3 regions of the Ruminococcus sp. B05 genome follow, and region 2 is predicted to be linked to each of the others. Evidence: riboswitches for the same ligand, from Rfam matches in the RefSeq annotation. Region 2 holds a riboswitch; each other region holds the start of a gene.
The links. A riboswitch is a leader RNA that binds a small molecule or an ion and turns the genes downstream of it on or off. The one in region 2 is predicted to bind lysine.
Positions count from the first base shown of each region.

Region 1: linked by a shared signal. The riboswitch ahead of dapA (4-hydroxy-tetrahydrodipicolinate synthase) and the one ahead of D8Q48_RS10130 (Na+/H+ antiporter NhaC family protein) in region 2 are both predicted to bind lysine.
Region 3: linked by a shared signal. The riboswitch ahead of D8Q48_RS14135 (Na+/H+ antiporter NhaC family protein) and the one ahead of D8Q48_RS10130 (Na+/H+ antiporter NhaC family protein) in region 2 are both predicted to bind lysine.

Region 1 is NZ_RBZR01000002.1:221,477-224,694, reverse strand. It holds gene D8Q48_RS04035 (aromatic acid exporter family protein) at 1-791, shown strand, start outside; lysine riboswitch at 890-1,064, shown strand; gene dapA (4-hydroxy-tetrahydrodipicolinate synthase) at 1,208-2,092, shown strand; gene D8Q48_RS04025 (membrane dipeptidase) at 2,208-3,134, shown strand; gene D8Q48_RS04020 (MATE family efflux transporter) at 3,188-3,218, shown strand, end outside.
Region 2 is NZ_RBZR01000012.1:19,305-22,522, reverse strand. It holds gene D8Q48_RS10130 (Na+/H+ antiporter NhaC family protein) at 80-1,630, opposite strand; lysine riboswitch at 1,804-1,974, opposite strand; gene upp (uracil phosphoribosyltransferase) at 2,012-2,641, opposite strand; gene D8Q48_RS10120 (SPFH domain-containing protein) at 2,778-3,218, opposite strand, start outside.
Region 3 is NZ_RBZR01000025.1:4,945-8,162, reverse strand. It holds gene D8Q48_RS14145 (SPFH domain-containing protein) at 1-907, shown strand, start outside; gene upp (uracil phosphoribosyltransferase) at 1,044-1,673, shown strand; lysine riboswitch at 1,711-1,881, shown strand; gene D8Q48_RS14135 (Na+/H+ antiporter NhaC family protein) at 2,055-3,218, shown strand, end outside.

The sequences.
Region 1 (3,218 bases), on a different contig from region 2:
TTACCCAGATTCAATCAGAATGGCTGGCATATGGTATTTATATATTTTTAATAGTAATTGTCTCAGAAGAATTTGGATGGAAGGCTACAATATCGGTAAATGCAGTGATAGGTATGCATTTTATGGCAAAGCGAGATTTTGAAGCAAGTTTTGTATTTAATGAATTTATGTTAGTTCTAATAGGAATTACAGTAGCGGTAGTATTAAATCTGTTTTATGATTATGCAGGACAACGTAAAGACCTTGTGCGAAACATGCGTTATACAGAGAATAGAATGCAGATGATACTGGGAGCAATTGCGGCTTATCTTGCGGATAAAGAAATGCAGTATGATATTTGGGCAGCAATTCGTGAATTGGAATCACAGATTCATGTATTTATTGATGATGCTTATGAATATCAGGACAATACATTTCAGTCACATCCGGAATATTATATTAATTATTTTGAGATGCGGATGAAACAATGCAATACCATACATAACTTGCATTATGAGATGAAGAGAATCCGAAAGATGCCTCAGCAGGCATTGATTATTTCAGAATATGTATTATATATGATGGAGTATGTAACAGAGCGAAATGAGCCGACAGCGCAGATGGACAAATTAAAAGAAATTTTTCAACATATTAAGGAAGATAAACTTCCGACTACCAGAGAAGATTTTGAAAGTCAGGCAATGTTGTATCATATTTTGATGGATTTGGAAGACTTCCTTATATATAAAAAACGTTTTGTCAACAGTTTAGATGACAAACAGAAACAGCGTTACTGGAATCAAGGAAAATAACAAGAATTCAGTAAAAAAAGAAAAATGAAAATGAATATATGCCGTCGTTTCCTTGACAAGAAATGGCGGCAGTGTTACACTTTTATTGTTAATTAGGAAACGTAGATAGAGGTTGCATTTTTTATGAGTATGATGTCGGATGGACAGGGACAGAAGAAGTCATCAAAAAGGAGAAGATGCCGAAAGGATATGGAATAACCTGGAGCTATATCACTTGGGCGTGGCGTGAAGAACGACACGACTGTCATCGCAGGATGGGGAGCTATCTGATATATACAATATGTATATTTTAGAACGGCGCATCTTGCCGTTTCTTTTTATGTTGCGATGCATATACATATATAAGTGGCGTGCAAAGTAATATAAGGTAATCCGTCAGGGTAACAACAATGTTGAAGATTTAGGAGGACAAAGAAGTGGCAATTTTTAAAGGCGCAGGTGTAGCACTTATTACACCGATGAAGGATAATTATGAAGTAAACTATGATAAATTAGACGAGATTCTGGAAGAGCAGATTGCTAACGAGACAGATTCCATCATTATTTGTGGAACTACAGGAGAGTCTGCTACTATGACAGAGCAGGAACATCTTGATGTGATTAAATTTGCAATTGAGAGAGTAAACCACAGAATCCCGGTTATCGCAGGAACAGGTTCTAATTGTACAGCAACAGCAGTTCAGCTGTCTAAAGAGGCGTCTGAAGCAGGTGCTGACGGACTTCTTTTAGTAACACCATATTATAATAAGGCAACACAGAATGGGCTGATCGCACATTATACAGCTATTGCACAGGAAGCGAAAGCTCCAATCATTCTCTATAATGTACCAAGCCGTACAGGTTGTTCAATCCAGCCGGCAACAGTTGCGCATCTTGTAAAGAATGTAGAGAATATTGTCGGAATCAAAGAGGCATCTGGGGATATCGGTAATGTAGCACAGATTATGCATTTATGTGATGGTAATGTAGATTTATATTCTGGAAATGATGATCAGGTTGTGCCACTTCTTTCATTAGGAGGAATCGGTGTAATCTCAGTATTGTCAAATGTGGCACCGACATATGTTCATGATATGGTTTACAAATATTTATCAGGAAGTACAGCAGAAGCATGTCAGATGCAGTTAAAGGCACTTCCACTGTGTGATGCCTTATTCTGTGAAGTGAATCCGATTCCGGTAAAAGCAGCTATGAATATGCTTGGTAAAGAATGCGGACCACTTAGAGCTCCGTTGACAGAACTGGAGCCACAGCACAAAGAACAGTTGAAGAAAGCAATGCAGGAGTTTGGAATTCTGTAAGAACAGAGGTTGACTGACACAGCATATTGTGAGTCATCAAAAAAGAAATGTGAGAAAACGAGGCAGGCACCAGGATGTGTCTGCCTTTTTCAGATTTTAGAATGGAGAGTATAAGATGAAATATTTTGATTGTCATGCAGATACATTGACACAGGTTATCAAAGAAGGAGAAAGTCTGGAAAAAAATACTTGCGATATAGATTTACAGCGTATAGAAAAATTTGCAGATACGTACACGCAGATTTTTGCAATCTGGAAGAATAGAAAAGAGATTTTGCCCGGAACGGAAAGCAGTGTTTTTCGTAAGAGCTATGAGAAAGCAATAGAATTATTGCAAAAAGCAGAAAATAAAATTCGGTTGTGCACATCGGCAAAGGAAATGGAAGATGCGCACCAGAATGGAAAAGCTGCCGCATTTTTATCAGTTGAAGATGTATCAATTATGGGGGAAGACATAGAACGGATTCGTGAACTTGGTTTCTTATTTGTTCTATTATCATGGAATTATGAAAATGAATATGCCTGCGGTGCGGCTATGAATCAGGCACAAGGATTGACGGATAGAGGACGGGATATCGTGAAATTCTTGCTACAACAAGGAATTGTTCTGGATATTTCACATTTATCAGATAGAGGGGGAGAAGATTTATTCCAGATGACGGACAAACCAATTATAGCATCGCATTCTAATGTACGAGCATTGTGTAATCATCCGAGAAATCTAAAGAAAGAACAGATTCAGGAATTGATTCGAAGAAAGGGATTGATCGGAATGAATTACTATCGGAATTTTGTCGGTGGAACAGAAGATGTCGAAGCGATTATAAGACATATGGATGCTGTGCTGAATCTGGGTGGCGAAGATGTACTTGTGTTAGGCGGAGATTTTGACGGATGCAGCGGAGAATTCCCGGATGGTATACAAGGGGTACAGTCGATGCCTGTTTTGAGAAAGGCAATGTTGGAGCATGGATTTGGAGAGAAACTGACCGAGAAAGTGTTTTTTGAAAATGCGAGGGCGTTTATTGGTAGGAATCTGTGATTGGAATAGTGTAAAAAGAGATATAAAGAACAAAAAGGAATGAAGGGATAATTTTGAATCAGCAAAAAGGTTTTTATAAAAATT
Region 2 (3,218 bases):
AGATTTATATTTAGTCAAAGAAAAAGAGACTCTCGTTTTTAGGAAACACCCAAAAAGTTAGTCTCTTTTCTACTACTTTTTAATTTTCTTTATTTCTTGTATGATTTCGAATTGCAAGAAGCACCAAAATCTGCAATGCAATTCCGATTGCCAGGCAAATAACCGCATTCTGTATCACACCTGCAATTACATATGTGATACATGAAACAGCTGCAACTGTTATTGCATATGGCAACTGTGTTGATACGTGATTTACATGATTACATTGTGCTCCTGCTGAAGCCATAATTGTTGTATCTGAAATTGGCGAACAATGATCTCCACATACAGCTCCTGCCATACAAGCTGAAATGGAAATGATCATCATTGTTTCATTTGTTCCCTGAAATACAGCAACTACAATAGGAATCAATATTCCGAATGTTCCCCATGAAGTACCTGTTGCAAATGCCAGGAAGCATCCTACAAGGAATATAATTGCAGGAAGAAGATTTAATAACCCGCCTGCTGCCGAATTCATTATTGACGCTACATATTCAGCTGCACCAAGGCTATCTGTCATTGATTTTAATGTCCAGGCAAATGTAAGAATCAGGATTGCAGGAACCATAGCTTTAAATCCATCCGGAATACAAGCCATAGAATCCGAAAAACGCAGAACTTTTCTTACTGCATAAAATACAATTGTAATCACCATTGCGAAAAAGCTTCCAAGCATCAGTCCAACAGATGCATCACTTCCTGAAAATGCTTCTACAAATCCTGTTCCCGAGAAGAACCCGCCTGAATAGATCATTCCTATAACACAGCAAATAATAAGTGAAATAATTGGGAATACCAGATCAATTACCTTTCCCTTGTTATAAATAACATTTTCCTGTGCACTCTCATACGGTCTGTCATCCGTTGTATAAAGATCGCCCGCAATTGCATTATCTTCATGTTCTTTCATCGGACCATAATCTTCTTTTGCCAGAACTAAAGTCACCATCATAATAATTGTAAGGATCGCATAATAGTTATATGGAATCGCACGAATAAAGATTGAAAATCCGTCCTCTCCTTTTACAAATCCTGTTACTGCTGCTGCCCATGATGAAATCGGTGCGATAATACATATCGGCGCTGCTGTTGCATCAATTAAATATGCAAGTTTTGCACGTGACACATTGTGACTATCTGTTACCGGACGCATAACGCTTCCAACTGTCAGACAGTTAAAATAATCATCGATAAAAATTAAAACTCCAAGTGCGATTGTTGTAAGCTGTGCACCTGCCCTTGTCTTAATATGCTCTTTAGCCCAACGTCCAAATGCTGCTGAACCACCTGCTTTATTCATCATACATACCATAACACCAAGGATTATCAAAAATATCAGAATACCCATATTATAGCTGTCAGTGAGAACACCTACCACTCCATCCTGAAATACATGTAATATCGTGGCTTCCGGTTTGAATCCCGCCCAAAAAGCTCCTCCGATCAAAACTCCAACAAACAATGAACTATACACTTCTTTTGTAATAAGTGCCAATACAATCGCAATAACCGGAGGTACTAACGACCAGATTGATGCATACATTGCTGGCACATACTCTTTGGATGTGTCTGCTGCAAATACTGTCATCGAACTAAAACATAATATGCTCATTGCAACCAAGAGCAACCCGCCCATTTTTCTCTTGTTTCTCATTTTTTCTCTTTCTTCTCCTTCTTCAACCATTTTTAGACAAAGAAATGCCGCTGGCATCTCTTTGTTGGTGAGTCGCCCGCGGCATAAATAAATCAAAAAATCCATATATCCTCGATAGCTCTCCACACCTGTGACAGTCCGGAGCATATTCTGCATCCGGCCCAGGAATCATATCAGGGAAATATCATTCCTTCGGCGGCTTCTCCTTTCTCCTACTGACAGTCTTCCCTTGACTATTGCCAGACGGATACTCTTATCACCGCGCCTCTATCAAACATTTTATATAATAGCATATTTTATTTTCAAAAACTACCCCTATTTTGTACCAAAAATACGATCCCCTGCATCTCCGAGTCCTGGGCAGATGTAAGCAGCTTTATTCAGCTCTCTGTCGATATGGCCTACATACAACTGAATATTCGGATGTGCATCCATCAGACGTTTAATTCCTTCCGGAGCAGCGATAATAGCCATGAATTTAATCTTCTTACCGCCATGTTTTTTAATAAAATCAACTGCTGCAACTGCTGAACCGCCTGTAGCAAGCATCGGATCTGTAACAACGATCAAACGCTCTTCAATCGGATCCGGCAGCTTACAATAATACTCATGTGGCTCGTGTGTCTCCTCGTCACGATACAGACCAATATGTCCAATCTTTGCTGTCGGCACTAAAGCCTGAATACCATTTACCATTCCCAAACCTGCACGTAAGATCGGTACAATAGCAAATTTCTTTCCGGCAATCTGAGGTGTCATGCATGTTTCAATCGGAGTCTCAACCTCAACATCTTCAAGTGGCAGATCCTTTAATGCCTCATACCCCATCAGCATTGCAATCTCTTCTACAAGTGCACGAAATTCTGCTGTTCCTGTATTCTTATCTCTCAATCTTGAAATCTTGTGCTGGATCAGTGGGTGTGTCATCTCAATTACATTACTCATTTTCTACGTCCTCCATTGTATTCGTACCTTTTATTATAATGATTTTTATGTATTGAAACCACCCTTTTCTAATAAAAATTGTTTCCATTTTCTGCTTAACCATATGTTTTAATAGCACAAATCCCCCGCACTCTTTCTACTGAATATCAGCATCATCAAATGGATCTCCGCACTCTGGGCAGAATTTTGGCGGATTCTTCGGATCTTCAGGTTCCCAACCACATTTATCACAACGATACAATGGTGCCGCTGCCGGTTTTTTGGCGCCACATTCTGAACAGAACTTTCCTTTGTTTACTGCTCCGCACGAACATGTCCATCCCTCTTCCTGTACCGGTTTTGGGCTGCCACATTCCGAACAGAATTTTCCTGTAACTGTTGCACCACATGTACACTGCCAGCTGTCTGCTGCCGGTGCTGCCTGTGAAGGCGGAGTCTGTGCTGCTTGCGCCGCCTGTCTTTCAAGCTCTTCTCTTCGTCTTGCTTCCTCTTGCTGGGCTCCCATTGCAAATAAATTCTGGGCATTCATTCCGCCACCTGCATTCATAGCCATACCCATACCGATAAAGCCGTTCAT
Region 3 (3,218 bases), on a different contig from region 2:
TTCTAAGATAGGTCTGGATATTGATGTAGCAGTACGATGTTCAGGTGTTTATTCTTATCGAATCAGTGACCCGTTGTTGTTCTACACAAATGTGTGCGGTAATGTGGAGAATGAGTATACGAGAGAAGAAATTGACAGACAGTTAAAAACAGAGTTTATCAGTGCTTTGCAGCCGGCATTTGGACGGCTTTCTGATATGGAGCTGCGTCCGAATCAAATTGTAAATCATACTACAGAGCTGGAAAATGCTATGAATGAAACACTGTCAGCAAAATGGAGTGAGCTTCGTGGACTGAAGGTAGTAAGTATTGCACTTGGTTCAGTGACACTTCCGGAAGAAGATGCAGAGTTGATCAAACAAGCACAGCGTACAGCAATGCTTCAGAATCCAACAATGGCAGCGGCAACTATGGTAGGCGCTCAGGCAGATGCGATGAAAGCAGCAGCAAGCAACGAAGGCGGTGCTATGAACGGCTTTATCGGTATGGGTATGGCTATGAATGCAGGTGGCGGAATGAATGCCCAGAATTTATTTGCAATGGGAGCCCAGCAAGAGGAAGCAAGACGAAGAGAAGAGCTTGAAAGACAGGCGGCGCAAGCAGCACAGACTCCGCCTTCACAGGCAGCACCGGCAGCAGACAGCTGGCAGTGTACATGTGGTGCAACAGTTACAGGAAAATTCTGTTCGGAATGTGGCAGCCCAAAACCGGTACAGGAAGAGGGATGGACATGTTCGTGCGGAGCAGTAAACAAAGGAAAGTTCTGTTCAGAATGTGGCGCCAAAAAACCGGCAGCGGCACCATTGTATCGTTGTGATAAATGTGGTTGGGAACCTGAAGATCCGAAGAATCCGCCAAAATTCTGCCCAGAGTGCGGAGATCCATTTGATGATGCTGATATTCAGTAGAAAGAGTGCGGGGGATTTGTGCTATTAAAACATATGGTTAAGCAGAAAATGGAAACAATTTTTATTAGAAAAGGGTGGTTTCAATACATAAAAATCATTATAATAAAAGGTACGAATACAATGGAGGACGTAGAAAATGAGTAATGTAATTGAGATGACACACCCACTGATCCAGCACAAGATTTCAAGATTGAGAGATAAGAATACAGGAACAGCAGAATTTCGTGCACTTGTAGAAGAGATTGCAATGCTGATGGGGTATGAGGCATTAAAGGATCTGCCACTTGAAGATGTTGAGGTTGAGACTCCGATTGAAACATGCATGACACCTCAGATTGCCGGAAAGAAATTTGCTATTGTACCGATCTTACGTGCAGGTTTGGGAATGGTAAATGGTATTCAGGCTTTAGTGCCGACAGCAAAGATTGGACATATTGGTCTGTATCGTGACGAGGAGACACACGAGCCACATGAGTATTATTGTAAGCTGCCGGATCCGATTGAAGAGCGTTTGATCGTTGTTACAGATCCGATGCTTGCTACAGGCGGTTCAGCAGTTGCAGCAGTTGATTTTATTAAAAAACATGGCGGTAAGAAGATTAAATTCATGGCTATTATCGCTGCTCCGGAAGGAATTAAACGTCTGATGGATGCACATCCGAATATTCAGTTGTATGTAGGCCATATCGACAGAGAGCTGAATAAAGCTGCTTACATCTGCCCAGGACTCGGAGATGCAGGGGATCGTATTTTTGGTACAAAATAGGGGTAGTTTTTGAAAATAAAATATGCTATTATATAAAATGTTTGATAGAGGCGCGGTGATAAGAGTATCCGTCTGGCAATAGTCAAGGGAAGACTGTCAGTAGGAGAAAGGAGAAGCCGCCGAAGGAATGATATTTCCCTGATATGATTCCTGGGCCGGATGCAGAATATGCTCCGGACTGTCACAGGTGTGGAGAGCTATCGAGGATATATGGATTTTTTGATTTATTTATGCCGCGGGCGACTCACCAACAAAGAGATGCCAGCGGCATTTCTTTGTCTAAAAATGGTTGAAGAAGGAGAAGAAAGAGAAAAAATGAGAAACAAGAGAAAAATGGGCGGGTTGCTCTTGGTTGCAATGAGCATATTATGTTTTAGTTCGATGACAGTATTTGCAGCAGACACATCCAAAGAGTATGTGCCAGCAATGTATGCATCAATCTGGTCGTTAGTACCTCCGGTTATTGCGATTGTATTGGCACTTATTACAAAAGAAGTGTATAGTTCATTGTTTGTTGGAGTTTTGATCGGAGGAGCTTTTTGGGCGGGATTCAAACCGGAAGCCACGATATTACATGTATTTCAGGATGGAGTGGTAGGTGTTCTCACTGACAGCTATAATATGGGTATTCTGATATTTTTGATAATCCTTGGTGTTATGGTATGTATGATGAATAAAGCAGGTGGTTCAGCAGCATTTGGACGTTGGGCTAAAGAGCATATTAAGACAAGGGCAGGTGCACAGCTTACAACAATCGCACTTGGAGTTTTAATTTTTATCGATGATTATTTTAACTGTCTGACAGTTGGAAGCGTTATGCGTCCGGTAACAGATAGTCACAATGTGTCACGTGCAAAACTTGCATATTTAATTGATGCAACAGCAGCGCCGATATGTATTATCGCACCGATTTCATCATGGGCAGCAGCAGTAACAGGATTTGTAAAAGGAGAGGACGGATTTTCAATCTTTATTCGTGCGATTCCATATAACTATTATGCGATCCTTACAATTATTATGATGGTGACTTTAGTTCTGGCAAAAGAAGATTATGGTCCGATGAAAGAACATGAAGATAATGCAATTGCGGGCGATCTTTATACAACGGATGACAGACCGTATGAGAGTGCACAGGAAAATGTTATTTATAACAAGGGAAAGGTAATTGATCTGGTATTCCCAATTATTTCACTTATTATTTGCTGTGTTATAGGAATGATCTATTCAGGCGGGTTCTTCTCGGGAACAGGATTTGTAGAAGCATTTTCAGGAAGTGATGCATCTGTTGGACTGATGCTTGGAAGCTTTTTCGCAATGGTGATTACAATTGTATTTTATGCAGTAAGAAAAGTTCTGCGTTTTTCGGATTCTATGGCTTGTATTCCGGATGGATTTAAAGCTATGGTTCCTGCAATCCTGATTCTTACATTTGCCTGGACATTAAAATCAATGACAGATAGCCTTGGTGCAGCTGAATATGTAGCGTCAATAATGAATTCGGCAGCAGGCGGGTTATTAAATCTTCTTCCTGCAATTATATTCCTT